2 regions of the Macellibacteroides sp. genome follow, and region 1 is predicted to be linked to the other one. Evidence: riboswitches for the same ligand, from Rfam matches in the RefSeq annotation. Region 1 holds a riboswitch; the other holds the start of a gene.
The links. A riboswitch is a leader RNA that binds a small molecule or an ion and turns the genes downstream of it on or off. The one in region 1 is predicted to bind cobalamin.
Positions count from the first base shown of each region.

Region 2: linked by a shared signal. The riboswitch ahead of AB7E53_RS12105 (TonB-dependent receptor) and the one ahead of AB7E53_RS09440 (TonB-dependent receptor plug domain-containing protein) in region 1 are both predicted to bind cobalamin.

Region 1 is NZ_JBFWMI010000055.1:6,666-20,357, reverse strand. Features, by position in the region: gene AB7E53_RS09470 (1-acyl-sn-glycerol-3-phosphate acyltransferase) at 1-349, shown strand, start outside; gene rocD (ornithine--oxo-acid transaminase) at 534-1,748, shown strand; gene rocF (arginase) at 1,781-2,677, shown strand; gene tamL (translocation and assembly module lipoprotein TamL) at 2,725-5,049, opposite strand; gene AB7E53_RS09450 (translocation/assembly module TamB domain-containing protein) at 5,033-9,649, opposite strand; gene AB7E53_RS09445 (TonB-dependent receptor plug domain-containing protein) at 9,709-10,386, opposite strand; cobalamin riboswitch at 10,590-10,789, shown strand; gene AB7E53_RS09440 (TonB-dependent receptor plug domain-containing protein) at 10,824-12,830, shown strand; gene AB7E53_RS09435 (YncE family protein) at 12,852-13,692, shown strand, end outside.
Region 2 is NZ_JBFWMI010000091.1:496-11,308, reverse strand. Features, by position in the region: gene AB7E53_RS12145 (FprA family A-type flavoprotein) at 1-1,178, opposite strand, end outside; gene lgt (prolipoprotein diacylglyceryl transferase) at 1,182-2,000, opposite strand; gene AB7E53_RS12135 (diaminopimelate dehydrogenase) at 2,036-2,932, opposite strand; gene AB7E53_RS12130 (sugar phosphate isomerase/epimerase family protein) at 3,060-4,052, opposite strand; gene AB7E53_RS12125 (Gfo/Idh/MocA family protein) at 4,065-5,219, opposite strand; gene AB7E53_RS12120 (hypothetical protein) at 5,402-6,349, shown strand; gene AB7E53_RS12115 (cob(I)yrinic acid a,c-diamide adenosyltransferase) at 6,411-6,971, opposite strand; gene AB7E53_RS12110 (cobyrinate a,c-diamide synthase) at 6,976-8,292, opposite strand; cobalamin riboswitch at 8,339-8,553, shown strand; gene AB7E53_RS12105 (TonB-dependent receptor) at 8,603-10,810, shown strand; partial or broken gene AB7E53_RS12100 (sirohydrochlorin cobaltochelatase) at 10,810-10,813, shown strand, end outside.

The DNA of each region.
Region 1 (13,692 bases):
AGGGCGTGTGCATTTTACACTGGGCTCACCCATAAACAAGGAACTGGCCAAGTTGGATCGGGGAATGGAGAAAAGCGAACTGATTACAGCTGTGGCTTCGGCCATTGATCAGGAGATTTACAGACATTACCGTTTCTATCCGTGTAACTACCTTGCTTACGATATGTTGTACGGAGGCACACGATTCAGTGCTAATTACGGACAGAAGGATAAGAAAGCCTTTGAAGAATACCTTCAGGGACAGCTTGACAAGATTGTAATACCAAACAAGGACGAAGACTTCCTGCGCACCAAAATATTGCAGATGTATTCGAATCCGCTAAAGAATCACCTTACGGTTCAACCCTAAGTAATCGTACTATGATATATAGAGCCTCCTCTGTTCCTTTCTATGGAACAAGGAGGTTTTTTTATTTAATATGTGTTTCTTAACATAGACTGTAGATTATCATTTTGTTACTTATCATACTATCTTTGAGTATTGTAACCTTTTTACTACTAACAGTATGTGTAATATTTAACAGGATATCGTTATGAAAACAGATGCTTACATTCTTCGGGAGGAGAATTATGGAGCTCACAACTACCATCCGCTTCCGGTGGTGTTGGAGCGGGGAGAAGGCGTTTATGTATGGGATGTGGATGGAAACAGATACATTGATTTCCTTGCAGGATACTCGGCGCTCAGTCAGGGTCACTGTCACCCCCGAATTGTTGATGCGTTAGTCGGCCAGGCTCAGAAGCTGGCCCTTGTATCCAGAGCTTTCCATTCGGATGTATTGGGCGAATATATGGAATATGCCTGTCATTTTTTCGGATACGATAAATTATTACCTATGAATACCGGAGCTGAAGCTGTTGAAACGGCTTTGAAGCTTTGCCGGCGTTGGGGATACCGGCGGAAAGGCGTGGCTCCCGACTGTGCCAAGATCATTGTTTGTGGTGATAATTTTCATGGACGTACCATTACCGTGATATCGATGTCGACCGATCCAAGTTCCTATGCCGGATTCGGGCCTTATACTCCGGGATTCATCAAAGTTCCGTATAATGACACCGAGGCTTTGCGTGTTGCTTTACAGGATCCGGATGTCACCGGTTTTTTAGTGGAGCCTATTCAGGGTGAAGCCGGTGTAGTAGTGCCGGACGACGGCTATCTGAAAAGCTGTTACGATCTATGCAAGGCTCATCAGGTGTTATTCATGGCCGATGAGATTCAGACCGGTATCGGGCGGACCGGACGATTGCTTGCTTGTGATTACGAGGATGTACATCCGGATATCCTTATTTTGGGTAAAGCCCTTTCGGGAGGGATGTATCCGGTTTCCGCAGTATTGGCCAATGATGATATTATGCTTACCATAGCTCCGGGAGAACATGGCTCTACTTATGGAGGGAGTCCCATGGCTGCAAGTGTGGCTATCGCATCCTTATCGGTTGTACGCGACGAACAGTTAACACGAAACGCTTTTGAGATGGGTGAATTATTTCGGAACGAGATTGCAAAAATTAATAATCCCATGTTGCTTAAAGTCCGCGGTAAAGGGCTGCTCAATGCTGTGGTGACAAGACCGATGGAGCATAAAACGGCATGGGATATTTGCCTCGCATTGAAAGAGAACGGTCTGTTGGCCAAGCCAACTCACGGAGATATCATTCGTTTTACCCCTCCGTTGATTATAACGAAGGAACAAATGATGGACTCCATTGCCATTATCCGGAAAACGCTGGATGCTTTTGGAAAATAATGGCTGATTGAATAAATTAAAAACAAAACCACATGAAAATAAATGTTATCGGTGTACCCCTGAATCTGGGCTGCGATCGGAAGGGAGTGGAAAAGGCTCCTAATTATTTAAGGGAAAGGGGACTGATGAGCCTGATCCGAAGTCACGGACACAAAGCCTTCGACCTGGGAAATTTATATGTTCCTCCTGTTACGGAAGAGGAAAAATACCTGAAGGGTTCGCGGTTGAAGTACCTGGATGTGATTGTAGAAGTTAATAACAACCTGGCTGAACTTGTATATGATACATTGCGCGGCGGAGCTTTTCCCCTTGTAATAGGCGGTGACCATTCTCTGGGACTGGGTAGTGCATCGGGAGTTGGTAAGTGCTACGATGATTTTGGTATCATCTGGCTGGATGCCCATGGAGATATCAATACGGGAGAGACTTCTCCCAGCGGAAATATTCATGGCATGCCTCTAAGTGCACTGATGGGATTGGGAAGCGAAGAGTTGGTGAATGTCTATTCGCCCGGCAATAAAGTGCTTCCCCAGAATGTATTTTTGGTTGGAACACGCAGTCTGGATGAGGGAGAATGCGCACTGATCGAAGAGCAGCACCTCAGCGTATATACCATGGATACCATCCGTGATAAAGGAATCGCCTTTGTTGCCGAAGACATCAAGAATAAGTTACGCGAACGGAAAATAAGGAATGTCCATTTCAGCATTGATGTGGACAGCATTGATCCATCGTATGCTCCCGGAACAGGGACTCGGGTGCCGGAAGGATTGATCCCTTCCGAATTTGAAGAGTTTGTAAGTCACATATTGTCGACAAACCTTATCAAGTCGCTGGATCTGGTAGAACTTAATCCCGAATTGGATAGCGATGATAAGACAACCAATCTTTGCTTGTCTGTAATCGATTACATTACCTCCCGCTTATAGAACCCTGTTAAATAAATCTGAAATCCGGCTATATCGGCTGTCTGTTGTTAGAATGGATAGCCGATGGCCAGATGCAGTCCCAGCCCATCTTTAAATCTGGGAATATTATAATATCCTTTCTTTCCAGTCTCGTAAGGAGTATGTAAGGCGATACCCAGGTCGAGTCGCAGCACAAGGAATTCCAGGTCGTACCGGATACCTGCACCGGTTCCCAATGCAATGTCGTTTAAAAAGTTTGCCGAGTTTATTAATCCCCCGGGGCGTGCTTCGTCGCTCCGAAGCAGCCAGATATTCCCTGCATCCAGAAAAACAGCACCATGCAGGTTTTCGATCATGCGGAAACGGTATTCGATGTTTGCTTCCAGTTTAACATCGCCCGTCTGATCGATGTAGGAATAGGGATTGTCTATATTGGGACGGAAACGTCCGGGACCGATACTCCTAACCGTAAATGCTCTGATGCTGTTTGCCCCACCGATGTAGAATTGTTCGCTGTAGGGGGCGATTGTGGCATTGCCGTAGCTGTAGATGAAACCGCCCATCAACCGCATGGCAAGCCGCTGATTCCGGTCTATTTCATGAGTCACTCTTATTTCGCTGGTAAGTTTGATAAACTGGGCATACGGATTACCCAGGATCGTTTTCCCTTTCGTAAAGCTCTTCCCCGCCAGGGCGTTTATTCCCGAAAGGATATTCCCTGCGGAGGTGATACTGCTTTCCCACCACAATTGGTTTTTCCCCTCTTTAATCATTGCATTGTCGTAGGTGTAGGTATAGCTCATAGCCGGAATGAATTGATTCTTCAAACTAAGGTATAAGGCCGGATTGGCAGCGGTGATGGAATCGAACTCATGCGTGGTGCTCTGCAACAGATTATAGGTTAGTCTGAAGGGAACCAACGTATGTTTGCTGGATGCCGTTGGCTGAAAACTATAGGACGCACTTCCTCCAAAGGCCAGTAATTTAAAGAAGCGCGACCGGTTGAGCTGGTCGGCATACAATTTGAACGTAGTATTGGCCGGATAGTCGTATATCTTATGTTGGAAGCCGGGGAAAATGATCCGGGGAAAGGTAAGAGTACCCGAGAGTCCCAGTTCATAGCTGTTGATGGAGTTGCTGGCTCCGTTTACCCGGTTGCCGGTCTGCCATTCGTAAGACCCGCGAAGCGTTATGCCCAGCACTTCGCCTCCTTTGAAAAGATTCCGGCGGGTAAGGCTGACTACGGCACCCGGACCTGCCTGATTATTACTTTTAGAGGTAACATTCAGTTCAAGTTCTCCGTCCAGCGGAAGTTCATACATGGCATTTATACGCAGGTTCAGCGTATCGCAGGCTAATGAAGTATCCTTGGGCGTATATTGCATATCGGTATATCGGAAAATGGATAGTCTGTTTAAAGCCGACTGAGTTTTCTCCTGTACGGACTGTTTATAAAGATCTCCTTTTCTAAAGAAGAGCCGGTTGTAAAGTATACGCGGACGAACCCGCAGTTTGCCTTCGTAATAGATCATCAGATCTTTGTACAGGATGGAATCGGTGGGAGTCTCCCCATCGTATCCGTTCAAACTGTAGGAAATATTGCCCACATGCCAGGGGCGTACAGCGGTGGCAGGCAGACCCGGCTTACTGATAACCTTTAATCCTACCCTGCCCGGATAATTTAAGGTGTCTGCCTGATAGGCTATAAAATCGGGACGGAAATAGTAGTACCCCTTGTTTCTCATGATCGATGCCAGCCGCTGTCTCTCTTCTTCCAGCTTGATCACACTGAAATTGTCGTTAGGACGGATAGCCCTTTCTGCTAAAGTCTGCCGGACGATCGAATCGGCTTTGGGTGAGATAGAGGTATAGATTACGGTATCTATCTTATAGGGCTGCCGCATGTCTATCTGATAACTCACTTTAGCTTTCAGGGAGTCTTTTTTGTCGGGCAAAACAGAATAGGAGGCGGTGCCGTTGAAATACCCGTATTCACGCAACAAGTTTTGCACTACCTTGGTGCGTACATCCGGACTTACAGTAGAGATAAGAACCGGTTTTGCGGCCAGTTTATTAAATATCCATTTGCTGAATTTGCTTTTCTTATTTACAAATCCGTTGTAAATCCACAATCCAAAGGGAAACGGAGTACGTATAGACGAGCTTCCAAAGATGGCATTGTTGGGAGGATAAGCCAATGCGGCTTCAATCTCTTCGAGCGCAGCCTGTCCGGCCTTGGTGGAGTCTTCGTTCTGAATAGCTATCTTTCGGATTCCGGTGTACAGAACTTCACCATCCGGAAGATTCCGGGTGGTGGAGCAAGCGGATAACAGAATTACAACCATAAGCAGGCTTGCCCAACGAAACAGAGATGTATTATTGATTTGATTCATCATTCGCATTGTTTTCATTTACAGGGGTTATCTTTTTGGGTTTCCTAAAAATAAAGAACTCACCTATATGTTTCATTTTTCTTCTCAACACAATACCGGCTCCGGTTTCGGTAATCTCTCCTTCCAGAATACTTTCGTAGTTCTTGTTGTGGAACAATTTCACATACCGGGTTCCGCTATTATCCAAACGATATTCAAATGAGATATTGTCGATAAAAGTCTGATTCTGTTCCGGTACATTTCCGGTTGAAATTCGTCCCCCCAGCACCACCCGGATACGGTCGTTATAGAATCGTTTGGCAAAGCGGAAAGAATAATCGGTCCGCTTTTCGCCGGTTTCTTCCTCACTGCTTTCAACTCCCAGAGATATATCTACCGTTTTAAGTGCCGAACCAGCCAGGTTTGTAATTTCCTTTTGCAGGAAACTGTTTAAGGCAGCCCCCATATTCATGTTTACTTTTCCGGTCCCGCTGCCGCTCCCCAGGTACATCCCTGTAACAAGCATGCTTACCGCCTGCTTGCTGCGTTCCTCTTCACCCATTGCACTCAGCTGATTCTGAATGGTCAGATCTTCCGGAGCATTCAACGTAAATTCGAGTTGCATGTCGCTCATACGTTGTTTCAGCGAGATTCCCACATCGAAATTTACCTGTCGGGGAGTCTGTTCATTCAGTGTTACTGCCGTACGCACCCTTTCGGTAGCTTGTAAGTTAAGAACCGGATTCATCGGATCGCCATTCCATTCCACATAACTGTCCTCCTTGATGGTAAACTTCTTTTTGGGAATTACCGGCAACGTATAGAGGATACTTCCTCCGGACAGGGTATATCTCCCATTTAAAAACATATCCCCCTGAGGCGTATATTGAAAATAAAGATCACCACCTCCTTCCAGCTCAATCCTGCTTTCCTGATCCGCACTCAGGTCGGCCTGCAACCGTACGGCCGGATCAATATGTATGGTAAGGAGCATATCCATTCCTCCCAGTTGTAACGGAGGAATCTCCTCCATGCGATCCGTATACAAAGTATCGGTGAAGGAGGTGAATGTAACCAGATCCGACAGGCGGTCCTGAACCGTGAGGGGTGAATCCATAAGCACGTAAGTAAGGTCCGTATTACCCAATAGCTGAAGATTCCCGCGCATGGTAATTGCATCCAATGGTCCCCGTAAAGTAGAGTTGAGGTTTACAAACAATTTGCCATAGACCAGGCTCTCCTTGTTCCGTTTAACATCTACCAATTGCAGGTTATCTGCATTTAATTTCAGGTTAGCCAGTACCCGGGCCGGGTCGGAGAAGTTGATATCCCCGTTAATAACAAATGGATTTTTTCCGTATGCGTACAGGTTGTAATTGTTGAACAGAAGCTTGTTGTTCCCAATTTCCAGTTTCTTATTGTCGAAACGGTAAGTCGATCCTGCTGCTACTACGAATACAGAAGCTGAATCCATCTGCAGGAATCCGGCCGCTTTGGGATCGGAGGCACGTCCTTTAATGTCCAGGTTTCCCTGCAGAAAACCCTGCATGCGGGCCATTCCGTCGGGAATAAACGGATTGGCCATTTCAAGGGGGAAGTCCGTTATATTGATGGCCCCCGAAACGCTGTCGCGGACCCCCGCCTGATAAAATGCGGTGGCGGAGGAGATCTCTTTCCGGTCTCGCAGGAAGTGGATATCCACCTGATGGCTGTTTTCTGACATAGGAAGGTACACAGCTGATAACTGCATTTCGCCTACCCGTTTATTTTCATAAAACAGCTCGTCTATCCCGGCATCGGCAATCAGCATAAAGGTATTATCCGATGGAGCATATTGGATATCTGCACTAACGATTCCTCCCATTGAAGGGGCGTTTGGTATATTAGCCGAAAGCAGACTCAGGTCAAGCTGACTTATTTCTGCGTGCATTTCTTGCAGAGCTCCGCTATCAGGCACCGAGTGCAACCATATGGATGCATTCTGTTCGCCGGTCAGCCGCAGATTGGCCGACATGTTCTTAAGATCCTTATAACGGAGGTAATTATCCTCATTCAGGGTGAATCTGCGAAAGGCTATAATAGGGTTGTCCGGATAAAGCCTGGCAGAAATAAATCCTTCTTTTTCCAGTCGGGCTTCAGTGCCCAGGTGAAGGCCTACCTTGCCGTCGCCATCGGTTACATGAACCAAAGCGTTTACCTCATTTTTCCGGATATGGCCATCCAGAATGCCGTTATAAGCCTTTCTCCAACGGGTCCGGTTCAGTTTTACCTCCCCTTTCAACTTTAATCCGGATGTATCTTCAAACGACTCGATCCGGAGGGTATCCACCATTAATGTGTCTTGTTGGAATTTATGCATGGCCATGTTGACCGACAAGCCCTGAGCGGGAGATGTTGCTGCAGAAAATGAAGCCTCGTTGAATTTTATTTTCTGCAAGGCAAGCAGATCCTGAATTGGATTCTGTTTGCCAATGAATCCCTGTATGTTTACATTGGGTAACAGCGGACGTAAAACAGTAAGATCGAGCTCTTGCTGTTCGTATTGATTCATAAGTCTGTCTGTAATCAGAGAAAGGGAAGCCGACAGCTTTGTGGCACCCTGATCGCTGTTTAACTTCATGAACGCATCTCCGGCAGTTATCTCAAAATAGGTGCTGTCGCGGGTGGTTCCTGCCTCGAACCGGGTATCCTGGGGGTAGTAAGTTTTTTCTTCGCCCGATAGCTCCCATTGAGTGAGCCTGCCTGTCAGATGGAGAATCTCATTAAGGTTACTGCTTGCATTTGCTTCGAAGCGAAAAGCGGTGCTTAACGGAACGTCTACCAGATGCAGGCGGTACAGGTTTAGATGCTCTACTTGTGCATCCAGATTCATTTCTGCTTTCTTTCTTTGTAGAATCCCGGAGACAGATGCCTTTAATAACGCTAAAGGATAGCCGCTTTCCAGCTGCAATTCATAGGCATGGTTCTTTAAACGTCCATTTAACTGAATTTCCGAAACAGAGTTTCTCCCATATTTAATATCTGAAATGGTTGCCTGCAGAAGAGAGCTGGTGCGGGCAGAATATAAATCAAAACCTTTCCCTTTTATTGCGGCCGAAGCTGTAAGCCAGTAAAGGGAATCTTTAGGCATGAAATGGTTGGGTTGCAGACTATCGATTGAGACGGATATCTGGTAGTCTTCCGACTGGCTCTGATAGGATCCATCCAGTTTAACAAGGGCTTTATCCTCCTTAAAGGTAAGATTCGTTTTATAAGCATCCTTTTTGAAAGATACTTCGCCTTTGAGTTCCATCCCATACGGAAGCTCCAGCATGTCTCGTTGTTTTTTATCCAACATGCCGAGTATAAACTCCAGGTTGTAGGACCGGGCATCGATGCGGAAGCTGCCTTGCCGCTGCAGACTGTCGGCAATCTGAATCAGCGTTCCGGTTGCATCCATTTTAAAAGCACCCGCAAGCTCGGCTTTAAAACCACGCAACTCCAACTTATCTAAATTCCCTTCGATACCGGCTGTTACCGAAACCGGACGGTTCGGGTAATAGGTCTTGAAATCTTTGGGCAGGTCGCCGGCTGCGAGCATCAGATCTCCTTTGCCGATGGATGCAATCAGCAGACTTCGGATGGACCCTTCGGCCTTTTCATCCAGCGAACTCCAGGGTGCACTTACCAGAAGCTGCATTTCAGAGTAGGGAGTCTTAAGTTGAAGATTCGGTATTTCCAGTTGCTTCCCGTCGCTCAGAATACTTGCTTCCAGGGAGGAGAGCTTCAACCCGGATTGTTCGGAAAATGAAAACCGGCGGATATTGATGCCGAATACCTTGTCTTCAAAAGAAAGAGAATCTGCTTCAAACTCCAGGCTGTCAATTGCGATATGGTTGGGATCCAGTCCCGGTTTTCTTCCTAACGTATCATTGTCCAACGAGAAAGTCCCCTCCGTAAGTTGAATCTTGCGGGCCGAATAACCTGATCGTCCCAGATCGATCCATCCTTTTGAAAGCAACGCATGGTTCATTCCTCCGCGCATACGGACGGTATCACCCGGAAGTCGAATATCCAGGTTTACTTTATTCAGCACAACCTCGTCAAGCGCAATTTTCCAGTTAAGCGGAGCAGAGGTGGAATCCTTCTCTTCCGCAACTGAATCCATCCGGATAGAAAGCTGCGTATCTGATAATTCCATCGAGTTGAGGGTTGCCATCTCCTTAGTCAGATCGATATGATCTGCCTTGGCATGGAAACGGCCTAATTGTCCGTCAATCTGCAACCCTTCGATAAAGTCGCCCGAGTGAATCTGACCTCCTTTCAAATCAACAGCATCCACTACAACCTTGCTTTTCAGCAAAGGGAGCAATTTAACCCGGACCTCGAGGGACTGTAGTTTAAGCAGGGTGTCTGCCGGAGTGCGCAAGGCCAAAACATCCTGAATGGTAAGGTTGAGGGGAAACGACAGGCGTACCTTCGCAATCCGGATATCAATACCCGTCGAGGTTGAAGCATAGGCTACAATCTTATTCCGGGCAAAGTCCTGAACGGGAGGGAAGTACAAGAGTACAGACAATAACAGGATGAGTGCCAGTGGCACCAAGAAAGCAATACCTATCCATTTCATCCATCTCTTCATACGCTGGTACTCCTATTGATCAGAAACAAAGTTATTAAAAAATAGGAAATATCATACCCTTATTTCCCGGTTTTAATAACAATGGCTCCGTTGGCACCCATCGCTCCATATTGCGTGGCGTCTTTCAATACGGTAATCTCTTCAATATCCTGAATCGGAATGGTACGCATAATTCCGGAATCTTGCATCGGGATACCGTTTACCACAATCAGTGCATTGGACGAGCTGTTAAAAGAAGCACCACCGCGTATGCGAACCGCTCCGCTATTCTGAACCATTACACCGGATAATCTTCTGAGCAGACAGTAGATATCCTGACAACGGGTTTTAAGTATCTCTTCCTTGTTTAATGTGGAAGAACTGATCATCTTCTTACTTTCCCGCTCCAATACTTTTTTTAAATTCTCGTCCGGTTCATAGCGATGGTCAACTTCGAAAGATCCCTCCTTAAGCTGGATGGTAAGAAAAGTATAACCCGATACCGGAACTTTCACCGTTTTGCCGGTCTTGTTCATCTCCACGTATAAGGTATCCTGCAGATTGGCATCGGCAAATACAAATACCCCGTTTTTATCAGTCTTCACAGTCGTGCCGGGAGAACTTCCTAAACGTACTTCGTAGCGTTTGATGGCTTTTTCTTTGGAATCTCTTAATACCCCGGTAAGCGTATCACTCTGGGCAATCAGAAAATGAGAGGAAAGAATTGAAAAGATTGAGATTAATAAGGTTGTTTTCATATGAATAAGATTTTAAAATGGATAGGGCAGAAAATATAGCATGTTTAATGGTTCGCCAATGGCGCAGATCGTTGCAAATAGGTTTGTTTCATGTTGTTATAGTATTTAAACAGTTGTCTTACAAATATATATAATTATTGATTAATGCGTAAGGTTTATAAGATAATTTTATAAAAAAGTTTGTGTATCTCTCTTTTTCTCTATCTTTGCAGTCGAATGATGGTGTAACGAAGCATGTTCATGTTTCGTTAGTAAAAGGGAATCCGGTGCAATACCGGAGCTGTACCCGCAGCTGTAAGCTCAAGAAAACCTCGGTCTACCATTGCCACTGTCCGCCTGCGGACGGGAAGGCTACCGAACTAAGGGAGCAAGCCAGAAAACCTGCCGCAATTCTTAATACCGATGCTTCGGGTGAAGGTGTCGTAAACGAAATTTTTATGCTGAATAAACAAGTGAAAGTATCTTTTTGGGCGGGACTGTTTTGTCTTGTGTCCAACAACGGATTGATTGCCCAGCAAGACTCCCTGGTACTACGCCACCGTAATCTGAACGAGGTTGAGGTGGTAGAGAAGGTGCGTCCCGCCGTAACGCGGGAAGGCACGCCGGTGCAGATGCTGAATAAAAGCGACATGCTTCGTCTGGGAGTGCAGGAATTATCGGAAGCTGTAAAACGTTTTTCGGGAGTAACGATCAAAGACTATGGAGGTGTTGGAGGGTTGAAGACCGTTTCCGTTCGTAGTCTGGGTGCCCAGCATACCGCGATAAGCTACGACGGTATTACCATTAGTGACGCACAAAGCGGACAGGTGGATATCAGCCGCTTTTCGTTGGATAACGTAGAGCAGGTTCTGCTTTCAATCGGACAGGCAGACGATATCTTCCAAACGGCCCGGATATATGCTTCAGCAGGAGCTTTGCAGATTGAAACATCGCACCCTCTGTTTGACGATAAGAAGTATACGATTGAAGGACAGCTTAAAGCGGGCTCTTTCGGATATTTCAATCCCTCATTCAGATACGGACAAAAGGTGGGATCCAAAGTTGCTGTTACCATGCATGGCGATTGGCTTACGGCCGATGGCGACTATCCCTTTACATTGGTTAACGGGACCCTGCGGGAAGAGCAAAAGAGACTGAACAGCGACATCAATTCATGGAGAGGAGAGGCCAACATATATGCAGATCTGCAGCATGCAGGCCGGTTACAGGTGAAGGCTTACTACTTTGATTCGGAACGAGGTCTTCCGGGATCGGTCAGCCTGTATAATCCCCAGGCACGCGAACGTTTATGGGACCGGAACTTCTTTACGCAGACAAGGTACGAGAATAAAATAGGAGCGTATGTGTCGGTTAAAGGGTTGTTGAAGTTCAATCATGCATACAACCGGTACCTCGACATAAACAATAAATATGCCGGAGGGAGACAAGACGACCGCTATACGCAGAAAGAATATTATGCATCAGGAGCATTGAAATATGTGCCTGCAGATGTTCTCAGCTTTTCTTTTGCCTCCGACTTCTTTGTTAATACCCTGGATGCAACCATTCCCGAAAGTCCCTACCCAACACGGTATACATCCCTTTCGGTGCTGGCAGCCCAATACCAGAATGCACGTATTACGCTTACCGGAAGTTTGCTGGGAACCTATATTACGGAGAGGGTGAAGACCGGCGACCGACCGGCAGACCGTAAACGGATCTCTCCGGCGCTAAGTGGATCGTGGCGGATATGGGAAGAGAAGAATGTCCGTGTGCGAGCCTCCTTTAAAGATATTTTCAGGGTACCTACCTTTAATGATCTTTACTACCTGCGTGTAGGGAATACCGGATTAAGACCGGAACGTGCTACGCAGTACAATGTGGGTCTTACCTGGAGTGGAAAGCCTTTCAGCGCCCTGGATTACCTCCGGTTTTCGGCCGATGGGTATTATAACCGGGTTAGTGATAAAATTGTGGTGATACCTTCTTTGTCTTTTGCCAGAATGATGAATTTCGGGGAGGTATCCATTAAAGGGTTGGATTTGAATATGGAGGCAGGCATGCCGGTTTCCAATAAACTTTCTTTCCAGCTTGCCGGAACCTATACCTGGCAGAAGGCGGTTGATATAACTGATCCGGCCAAGAAGAATTATAAACATCAGATTCCTTACACTCCGGAACATTCGGGTACAGCCTCTCTTACTGCCGAAACTCCCTGGATTAATGTAGGCTATATGCTTACAGCTGTGGGAAATCGTTACGCTCTTCCTCAGAATATCCGCGAAAACCGTATCGACGGCTATATTGAACAGGGCATTTCTGCCAACCGTACCTTCAAACTGGGTAAGGCATCCCTGCGTTTACAAGGCGAAATTATTAACCTGGGTGATATCAATTACGAGGTTATTAAATATTATCCCATGCCCGGACGATCTTTCCGGGTTTCACTTAAAATAAACTATTAATCGTATTAAAAACGTATAGAAATGAAGAAGATTGATTTATTGTTAGGATGGTTGTTTAGTGCTGCTTTCCTTTTTACACTGACCTCTTGCGAAAGTGACGACCAACCCGTTGTGGTTGAAGTTCCCGAACAGACAGAGGGTGTGTTTGTCCTGAATAGAGGACCTCAAGGAAGCAATAGTTCTGCCTTGACTTACTTTGATTCTGAGAGTAAAACCGTAGTGTCGGATGTGTTTGCGAGTCTAAACGGACGGAAGCTGGGTGATTCGGCCGAGCAATTGCTGGTGTACGGAGGTAAGATGTATGCAACGGTTTACGGCTCTTATCAGATTGAGGTGATGGATAAGAAAGGAAAGTCGTTGAAGACGATTACATCCAAAAATACAGATAATTCTTTTCACCAGCCGCGATGCATGGCTTCGGGTAATGGAAAAGTATATGTTACCTTTTTTGATGGCTACGTGGGGATTGTAGATACCACGAGCCTGGAGGTGACAAAAATAGCACCGGTGGGTTTAAATCCGGAACAGCTTACCCTGGCTAACAATAAGATTTACGTGGCGGTATCGGAAGGAATGAATTACCCCAATACCGGAACCAAAGTGGCCGTACTTGACGCCACAACATTAGCAGAGGTAACCAAGATCGACGTGCTTAAGAATCCGACGGAGATTCTATCGGATAGTCAGGGAGATGTGTATGTAATTTCATTGGGCGATTATGGCTATACAGTAAATAATACGTTACAGCGTATCGATAAACAGACCCAGAAGTCTACAGTCTTGATGGAGGCTACCACCATGACAATGAGGAATGATACGCTTTATGCTATTTATTCTCTTTGGGGAAAACCTGTGACCGATT
Region 2 (10,813 bases), on a different contig from region 1:
GCGTTTGCCATTGCTTTACCTAATGTAATACACTGCTCATACATATCTTCTTTCAGACTCATCTTCTCTTCGGCGGTAGCTCCTATAAATTCCCAGTTCATTTTTTCACCAAAAGCAGCTAATCTTTTACAAGCGGCACCAGACCATGTAAAATTACCAAAATAGCCAAAACAGCGTTTCTTAACTTCCCGGATTTCAATCTTTGACAAAATCGAATCTACTTCGGGAAAAAGGGCATTACTGTATGTAGGACTTCCCACAATCAACCCTTTGTATTTAAATACATCCATCAGCACATTCGATGCATGCGATTTGGATACATTATGCATTACAATATTCTTGACCCCGTTCTCAGCCAATGAGGCGGCAATCGCTTCGGCCATCTGTTCCGTATTTCCGTACATGCTGCCATATATGATACAAACGCCATCTTCACCTTCGTAACGACTCAACTTATCATAAATCTCGATTGCTTTGTCTTTATGTTTCCGCCAAACAGGTCCATGCGTAGAACAAATGGTGTTTACTTCAATTGTGTCTAGTTTCTTCAAAGCCCGCTGAACCGGATTACCATATTTTCCAACGATATTGGCATAATAGCGAACCATCTCATCCCAGAATCTGTCAACATTCATATCCTCATCGATAACAGCTCCTGAAAGCGCTCCGAAAGTACCGAATGCATCTGCTGAAAATAATATTTTATCCGTTGTCTCGTACGTAAACATAACTTCAGGCCAATGGACCATCGGAGCCATAACGAACATCAGCTGGCGTTTACCCAATGATAGAGTATCTCCCTCCTTCACTTCATATAAACCTGTAGTAATACCATGATATCCTTCCAACATACCGAAGGTGGTTTTGTTCCCGATAATCTGCACATCAGGATATTGCTGACGGAGTAGTCTGATGCTGCCTGCATGATCGGGCTCCATATGATTCACAATCAGGTAATCCAGCGATTTTCCTTCCAGCGCATCTGCAATTTTTCTAAGAAAAGCATCCGAATAGCATACATCCACGGTATCTATCAGAACTGTTTTTTCATCTACTATCAAATACGAGTTATAAGAGACTCCGTACGGCAGCGGCCACAGGTTCTCAAAGAGGGCCTTCTGACGGTCGTTTACTCCTACGTAATATACCTTATCCGCAATACTTGTCAGTTTATACATAATTTAATTCTTTTTTTGCAGTGCCCGATAAACGAACCAGCATCCTGCCAAAACGAAAGGAATGCTGAGCACTTGTCCCATATTAATCAACATAGAAGCTTCAAATTCTTCCTGATCATTCTTTAAAAACTCAATAAAAAAGCGGGAAGCGAAAACACAAATCATAAAAATACCGAAGATAAGACCTTCCTTCTTGAAAGCCTCTTTTCGGAAGTACAACCACATGCAAAGAGCGAATGTTATCAGATAACACAACGCCTCATAAAGTTGGGTTGGATGACTTGGTGCAGTAAACACTGGGGCAGCTCCCATTTTCCATTGATGCAAGTTGTCAATAAAACGGAATCCCCACGGAACATCCGTTACATGACCATAAATCTCGTGATTCATTAAATTACCCAGTCGAATCATTGCTGCTACAAGCCCGGTAGGTACCACAAGCTTATCGAAAGCCCACATCATACTTTTATGACTGACCTTTTTCGAATAGAAATAGATAGCAATAATAATACCCAATGTACCTCCATGACTGGCTAAACCTCCCTCCCAAATCTTCAATATCTCGATTGGGTTGGATAAGTAATACTGAGGTGCATACAAAAGGCAATGACCTAAACGAGCTCCAACCACCGTTCCAATCATGGTATAGATCAATAATTGATCCAGCCACGCAGTATCCAGTTTTTCGTTTTTCCACATACGCTCCACTATCTTGTAGCCAATCAGAAAACCGAATGCAAAAGCCAGTCCGTACCAACGTATTTCTCGTGAACCAATGGAAAAGATAGCAGGATCTGCTGTCCAGGTAATAAATGATAACATAGTATTTATATTTATATCCGTAAGGAAGACTGGTATTATACCAGTCTTCTTATTAAATCTTCCTTATCGCCGTAAAGCATATCGATCACCGGTAATTCAATCATAGTGTAGGCACCCGGCTGTTGCTTAAACGAAGCACGTGCAACAGATACTAAAATCTGAGCAGTAAGCGCAGGATTGTTGATTTTCATATTGAAATCGATCAACTGATTCTGCGTTTTTCCAGATACACCTTTACGCGTAAGCTGAACACCATGACCCATATCCAGCAAATTATCCACACATTCCACCTGCATTACATGTGTCTCGTCGTGTGCAAAATATTCGTCGGCTTTAATTGCTGCAGCAACCTTAGCAAAATCATATCCCTCTTTAACTTCAATATATACCATTCTGCGGTGAATACCGGTTCCTGTTGGAATAGTCATACTTAATGCGGCCTTTACACCTTCAATGGCTTTTACTGCAACAGTATGTCCCATACTCATACCTGGGCCAAAGTTCGTATATGTAATACCTTTAGGCACCATCGCCTCAAGTAGCGCACGAACAACCGAGTCGCTTCCCGGATCCCATCCTGCAGAAATCACAGATACAGCATTGTGAGCTTTTGCTACAGCATTCAGAGAGCGGCGCAGAGCAACAATTCCTCCATGAATATCGTAGCTGTCCACCGTATTGATACCCAATGAAAGAATTTCCTTCGCATAAGATTCTACGCTACGGGTTGGGGTACAAAGCACAGCAACATCTACCTTTTCAAGTTCGGTGATTTTACTAACCACCTTATATTCCTTAAGCTCGACCGGAACCTCTGATGGATTACGACGAACAACGCCTGCAACCTCAAAATCGGGTGCAGCTTCCAAAGCCTCTAAAACATATTTTCCAATATTGCCATATCCCACAATGGCTGCTCTAATCTTTTTCATGCGTTTATTTATTTCTTTCTATTTTAGGCTGCAAAGTTAATCATAATATAGGGAGATACAACAAGATAGCCCAGACTTTTTATTATCAGTCCGGGCTCATCAAATATCAACTGTACTATTTATTCACTTATTTCTTTTCAAAACCTGCATCAAACGCTCTTGACGAAGGCATAAAGTCAAAGTGCTTCACTAAACGGCACGATTCTTCTGCTCCTTGTTCCCTATCCATGGCACTGTCTTCCCACTCCACAGAAAGCGGACCGGAATATCCAATATGATTAAGTGCCCGGATAATCTCCTCAAATTTAATTTTTCCTCTTCCCAAACTTCTGAAGTTCCAAAAACGGCGGGGATCTCCAAAGGTTACATAACCACCAAAAACACCCACCTGCTTAGGAGTGTCACTCCAGTAAACATCTTTCATGTGCACATGGAAAATTCTTTCCGGGAACTGATATATGAAATCAACATAATCAACCCCCTGATAACCTAAATGACTTGGATCATAGTTGAATCCGAACGAAGGGTGATAATTAACAGCTTCCAACGCTCTTTTCGCGGTAACCGTATCGAAAGCTATTTCAGTAGGATGTACTTCCAATGCAAAACGAACCCCTAACTCCTGATAAGCATCTAATATAGGAGTAAATCTTCGTGCAAAATCGGCATATCCCTCATTCACCATCTCTTCCGTTACCGGAGGAAACGAATACAAATAATGCCAGATGGAACTTCCGGTAAAACCTACCACCGTATCAACACCCAGGGCTTTGGCGGCATGAGCCGTACGAATGAGCTCTTCGGCTGCTCTCTGACTAACACCTTCCGGGTCACCATCACCCCAGATATAATCGGGCAGAATACTTTTATGGCGCTCATCAATCCGATCGCACACAGCCTGACCGATCAGATGGGTGGAAATCGTGTGTAATTGCATTCCATAAGACGATAACAAATCTTTAATCTGTATATAATATTCTTTGTCAGATCGACGAACATCCAAATGATCGGGCAGCCCCAATTCCAATCCATCGTAACCAAAAGCCTTAGCCTTCTCACAAACTGTCTGCAAAGGCAAATCCCCCCATTGCAAAGTATATAACGTAACCGGTCTAGCCATACTATATAATATTTAATCAACCATTATTACCCATTTCTTATCACTGTTACTGGAAGCTACTACAGTTTCAATAAACTGCATCCCCCTCACTCCTTCCTGCACAGAAGGGAAATCCAGACATAAGGAAGAAGGTTCTTTTCCCTCTTTCATTGCCTGCAACGTTAGAGCAAAATTTCTGTAAATATTTGCAAAAGCCTCAATGTATCCCTCAGGATGACCACCCGGGGTACGCGAATTATGAGCAGCCATCTCAGACATATACCCATTGGATGTCCGAATCATTTCTCTCGGACGATCAGGCCACTTCATCCACATGGTATTGGGCTCTTCCTGGCACCACTCCAAACCGCCTCTTGTTCCGTAGATACGAATTTTTAGCGCGTTTTCTTCACCAACTGCAATTTGCGATGCAGTCAGTACACCTTTTGCATCCCCTTCGTATCTGATCAGCATTGCTCCGTCATCATCCAATAAACGTCCGGGAACAAACGTATTCAGCTCCGCACATAATTCTATTGCTTTAAGCCCGGTAATATATTCAACTAAATTAAAGGCATGTGTGCCGATATCACCCATACACCCCGCTTTACCCGATCGCTTAGGATCTACCCGCCATGCAGCCTGCTTATTTACACCAGCACAATCACTATATAACCAGCCTTGGGGATATTCCACATAAACACGGCGCACTTTTCCTATATCACCACGCAAAACCCTTGTCCGAGCCTCCTTCACCATGGGGTAACCCGTATAGGTATGTGTAAGTGCAAATAATTTTCCGGAAACTTTCACCTGTTCTCGTAATGCCTTAGCCTCCTCCAGCGTATAGGTAACCGGCTTGTCCAGTACAACATGGAATCCATGCTTCAAGGCCATCATAGCCGGTTCGAAATGCACATGATTGGGTGTAACGATAGAAACGAAATCCATCCGTTCAGCTTCCGGAAGCTTGGCTTCCTCTTCGATCATCTCCTGATAAGAATTGTAAATCCGGTCTTCCGGCAAGAAAAGGTTACGTCCGGAAGCGACAGAAACAGAGGGTGTACCACTAAAGCATCCACACACCAGGTCTATCTGACCATCCAGATTAGCCGCAATACGGTGTACAGCTCCAATAAAAGAACCGTTGCCTCCGCCTATCATTCCCATTTTAATTTTTTGTTTCATAACAATATCGTACTATGGTTTTTACAAAAGTTATGGAACAAATCTAAGAAAAAAAATGAGTGATGCTATTATTTATTCATTATTTATTTTTAATATCAAATAATAAGGTTTTCTTTGTGGACTGGAAGTCGGAATATTTTAATCCGAATCAAACAACAGTGTTAACCATTAAAACCTCAACTATGATGAGTAAAAAAGAATTTTCTATTCTGGCGTGTTTAATTTTGTTCTGCAACTGCAGCAATCCTTTAATAGAAGAAGAAAAACCAGACTCTAAAACCTATCCTGTTCAATTTAGCGTCCAACTAAGCAAAGAGGTATTGCCATACGTTGCGACCAAAGGTTATCCAACGGGAATCATTCCGGAACCACAAACTAAAGCAGACGAGATTACCGAACCTGCACCAGGCACATTGGAATCAATCTGCACCACAATTGAATATGTAGTCTATAAGGTAGACAACACTACCGCCCCCTTCAGGAAACAGCATTACAGTAGTACCGACTCTCAGGATTTTGGAATCATTTACGATCAACTACCCATGGGGAGCTATAAAATTTGTCTGCTTGCACATTCCTCTGCAACTGATTCACTAAACAACAACTCATTTACATTTCAAGAGACAACCGACACATTTTATAAGCAAATAACACTTGAGATAGGATCTGGGGAAGAAATAATACAGGATATAAATCTCGAACGAATAGTTGGCAAACTAGAGTTCTTTGCAACCGACAGTGTTCATTCGGGAGTCAAGCAATTTGAAATCAAACTCTCAGGATATCCCGACAAGTTCAACATACTGACCGGAATCGCAACAGCATCCTCAGACACAACAGCCTTTACCCATCTTTTTTCTCCTGAAGATATTGGAAAAATAAATCAGAGTCATTCCTTGCTCACATTTATTCCCGAAACCGGAAAAACGATGTCGGCTAAGATAAAGTCGACAAACCACGCCGGGCAATTACTCAGAGACTATCACATTGCTTCCGTAACACCTGAAATTAATAAAATGGTACGATATTCGGGAAAGTTATACGAATCACGGTTAAGCAACGATACATTTACATTATATCCTGTCAGCACCAACTGGGGTGGTACGATAGAAACTCCATTAGGCGATTGATAATATACATTTACAGGGGTATTGGTGTCCTTGACAGGCTACCAACATCCCTGTGATTTACTTATCTCTTGTATAAGAACAGCTTCCAGCGTTCTTCTGCACTTCCATTCACATACATATCATACCTGGCCATAGTAAAAAATAAATCAGATAATCTGTTTACAAAGCGAAGTACAGTTTCGGGAAGCGGATCTTGCTTATGTAATGTCCACAACCGTCTTTCTGCTCTACGGGCAACCGTACGGGCAAGCTGACAATGTGCTGAGACCGGTGTACCTCCGGGAAGAATAAAATATTCACTTTCAGAAATGGCAGCCGTAATCCGATCGATCTCCTTTTCGCAGTAAAGATCCATATCCTCCTTTATCTTATTGGGATTTTTATCCCTCAAAGCCGACGGTGTAGCAACTTCAGACATAGCAACCATCAGCTCCACCTGGATAGTAAACAAGAATGAATGCCATTCGTGGTTTTCCGGCAAAAGCGATCGGACAACCCCTATGGTTGAATTTAATTCATCCAAGCAGCCATTGGCTTCAATCCTGATATCATCCTTATCCACCCTCTCGCCGCCAAAAATACCAGTACGACCTTTATCGCCTCCTTTTGTATAAATCTTCATATAACTAACATTTATGGTTCCACAGATTCATCAAATCGAGCTCGCCCCAATATAGATGAGTATAACCTGCTATTGTATTCTTATAACGAAATAAATTTGTTTTTGTTCTCAATCCCTTCGCATTATATATAGAAACATCTGATATTGAATCCATTTGAGGATCATTAATCCGGGAATAATGAAATTCATGCCCCCGTATATTCTCAATTCCATTATATGTAAATGTACGGTAACCAAGGGTAAGTTTCATATCTTGCATGGTAGCTTCCTGGTCAAAAACACCAACCATCGAATAAGGGTTGCCATCCATGCCAACAATCACCTTACTTAGATACATCATCCCTCCGCATTCGGCTAAAAGATTACCTCCATTCTCTGCAAAGGCTTTTATGGAGCGAAGCATTGTCTTATTTTCTGTCAGCTTGTCCAAATATAATTCTGGATAACCTCCTGGCAGATATACCAAATCTGCAGAAGGTAATTTAGCATCATCAAGAGGACTAAAAAAGACAACTTTTCCCAACCGTTTTAATTGAGCCAGATTTTCTCTGTAAATAAAATTAAAAGCATTGTCGTAAGCAACTGCAATCTTAATGTCACCTCTAATATCCAACTCGTCCTGCTCAGACTTATCAGGCAGGCAAAAAGGCATGTTTGATATTTTAAGCAAACGATCCAAATCAACAAACTCCTCTATAATCTCTGCCGCTCTGTTTGCGAAATCATCCATACAAAAAGAATTGTCAATTGACAAGCCTAAGTGTCTGGAAGGAACTTCAAGCTCTTTTTTGTTCGGGATGTAGCCCAAACACTCAACCCCTGTATCCTTACAGGCTTGTTGTAAATAGGCATAATGAGTCTCTGAAGACACCCGATTAAAGACAACTCCTGCAATGTTTAAGTTTTTATTAAAATGTTTATAACCAAATAAAACAGGAGCTGCCGAATAAGCCATTGATTTCGCATTCAGTATCAACACAACAGGGATTCCAAGCAACTCTGCCAATTTAGCGCTACTACCCTTCATACCGTCGTATCCGTCATAAAGACCCATAACTCCCTCTGTAATACAGACATCCGAATTGGTACCATATTTAGCATATAAATTTCGGATATGCGATTCAGAGGATAAAAATAAATCAAGATTTACCGACTCTTCACCTGCGGCTAGCAAATGATATTTAGTATCAATATAGTCGGGGCCACATTTAAAGGGTTGTGCCTTCAAACTCCGATTCTTCAATGCCCTGAGTAGTCCGAGAGTAAAAGTAGTTTTACCGCTCCCTGAAGAGGCAGCACCTACCAACAATTGAGGTTTCATAAATAATTAAATCTTAATTTTCTTGTACAAATATAAATAAACATCTTAACTTTGCCCCTGATTTGGTGATACGATCGCATTCTGCGATTTGTATAAAAGGGAATCCGGTTTGAATCCGGAACAGTACCCGCTACTGTAAAGTCCTTACTTTCAAAAGTAGAAAGTAATAAAAGAAAGCAAGCTCACACCACTGTTTCGAGAGAAATGGGAAGGTCGCTTTCTGGACATAGTCAGGAAACCTGCCAGTCGATAAATAAATTCCGCATCCTCGGGTTAAAGGATGCCATTTATTAACTATTATTTCTCAAACATGAAAAGAAAAGGTTTACTAACAACCCTGTTGTGGGGATGTGTTGTAATTTGTTCGTTAGCGCAAGTCACGCTAAGCGGAAAAGTTGTTAACGTTAAAAACGGAAAACCCATTGAAGGAGTTAACGTCCGGCTCGAACAAACCACCATTGGTTGCGCAACCAATAGTAAAGGCGAATTTATACTTAAAAATGTTCCCGATGAATCGTTCACACTTCGGGCCAGTTGCCTGAATTACATTCCTGTAGAAAAGAAAATCCACGGAACACAATTGAACATGCTTATTGAAATGGAAAATTCAGGCATAAATCTGGATCAGGTTGTAATTACAGGAACCGGAACCCATCGCAGGATACAAGACAGCCCTGTCCCAGTGGAAATAATCAACGGGAACGATTTAAAAAGAGCTGGCATCACAAATTTTAAAGATGCATTAAACATGCTGAATCCCTCTTTTTCATTTTCCACCACGGCTATGGCCAGTTATATGACATTAAACGGTCTGGGGAATAAGCATATCCTGGTTCTTATTAACGGACAGAAGCTTGCCGGAGATGTATCCGGAAATGTTGATCTTTCCCGTATTAATCTTAGCAATGTCAAACGAATTGAAATACTGAAAGGAGCAGCTTCATCTCTTTACGGATCGGAAGCAATGGGTGGTGTCATAAACATAATTACCGATCAGCCTAAAAATCTGATCAATGTTACCTCTGAAACCCGCTTTGCTGAAGAAAATCAATTCGATCAGACAATCAATCTGGATATCAACACCGGAAAATTCGGTTCGTTTACAACCTATAACAGACGACAATCGGATGGCTGGCAGCTAAACAATCAAGCCATCACATACGACTCAAAGGGAAACGAGAAGCTGACTGAAACAAACAAGAAAGCTTCTGATAAATTTTACTCCAACATTCTGACCCAGCACTTCACCTATTCTGCAACGAAAGCTCTATCGTTCTATGCCCGGGGCAGTATGTATAATAAAGAGAATGACCGTCCTGTCTCAGAATACGACTATAACCTGGCATACAATGATTATAGCCTGGCACTTGGAAGTAAGTTTCTTTTAGGAAATGCATCCTATATCAGTCTGGATTTGTACAATGACAATTTTGAAGGGACCAAAGAATATATCAAGGATGTAAAAGATAAAAAGGGAAATATTACCATAAAGAATGGAACATCGGCATTAAGTAAACGCCAACACTATTACAATGCCAATCTAAAAAGTGTATTCATGGCTGGAGACTTCAATAAAATCACAATAGGATCCGAATACATTACCGACAAACTGAAGAATCCGGAAGCACTTGCGGGAGACAAACAAGCGTACACGATGGCCTTGTATACACAAGATGAAATCAAATTCTTACAGAATTTTCAGGCGATCGTTGGGTTGAGATATATTTACCATGAAACATTCAAGAACAGATTTACTCCCAAGCTGTCACTTATGTATTCACCCGGAGCATTTAATTTCAGAGCAACCTACTCCAGTGGATTCAGAGCTCCTTCGTTGGAAGAACTCTATTACAACAAAGAGAAAAACGGAACGCTGAGTGCCGGAAACATTAACCTTAAGCCCGAAAAAAGTAATTATTATGCAATAAACGGAGAATTCATGAGCAGGCTGTTCTCGATTTCTGCGACTGCCTACATTAACAATTTAGACAATCTTATCACCAGTAAACAAGTTGCCCTTACCGAAACAGACATTGCCAACAGTATAACCAAACGTATGGAATACCAGAATGTTGATAAAGCACGAGTAAAAGGAGTCGATATTTCAATAAACAGCTATCTGGGATATGGTGTATCAATGGGTGGTTCGTACAGTTATGCGGATGCAAAAGACACGAATACGGATTCGCGTTTACCTCGTAGTATAAAGCATTCCGGAAGTATAAACAGCAATTGGAACAAAGTATGGGGCTTTTACACATTAAATGTCAATCTTGCAGGCAGACTTCAAAGTAAACGATTTGAAACCGGCACGTATGGAAATGCACCAGGTTATCAGTTATGGAATCTATCTACACGACATACATTCAACCACCTAGCAAACTTTATACTTGAGCCCGGTATCGGGATCGAAAACATTTTTAATTATCGTGACGACCGGCCTTACAACAGTAATTATGCCACTCTGTCGCCCGGTCGAACTTTCTATATAAGTTTACTTCTTAAATTTCGTAAGTAATGA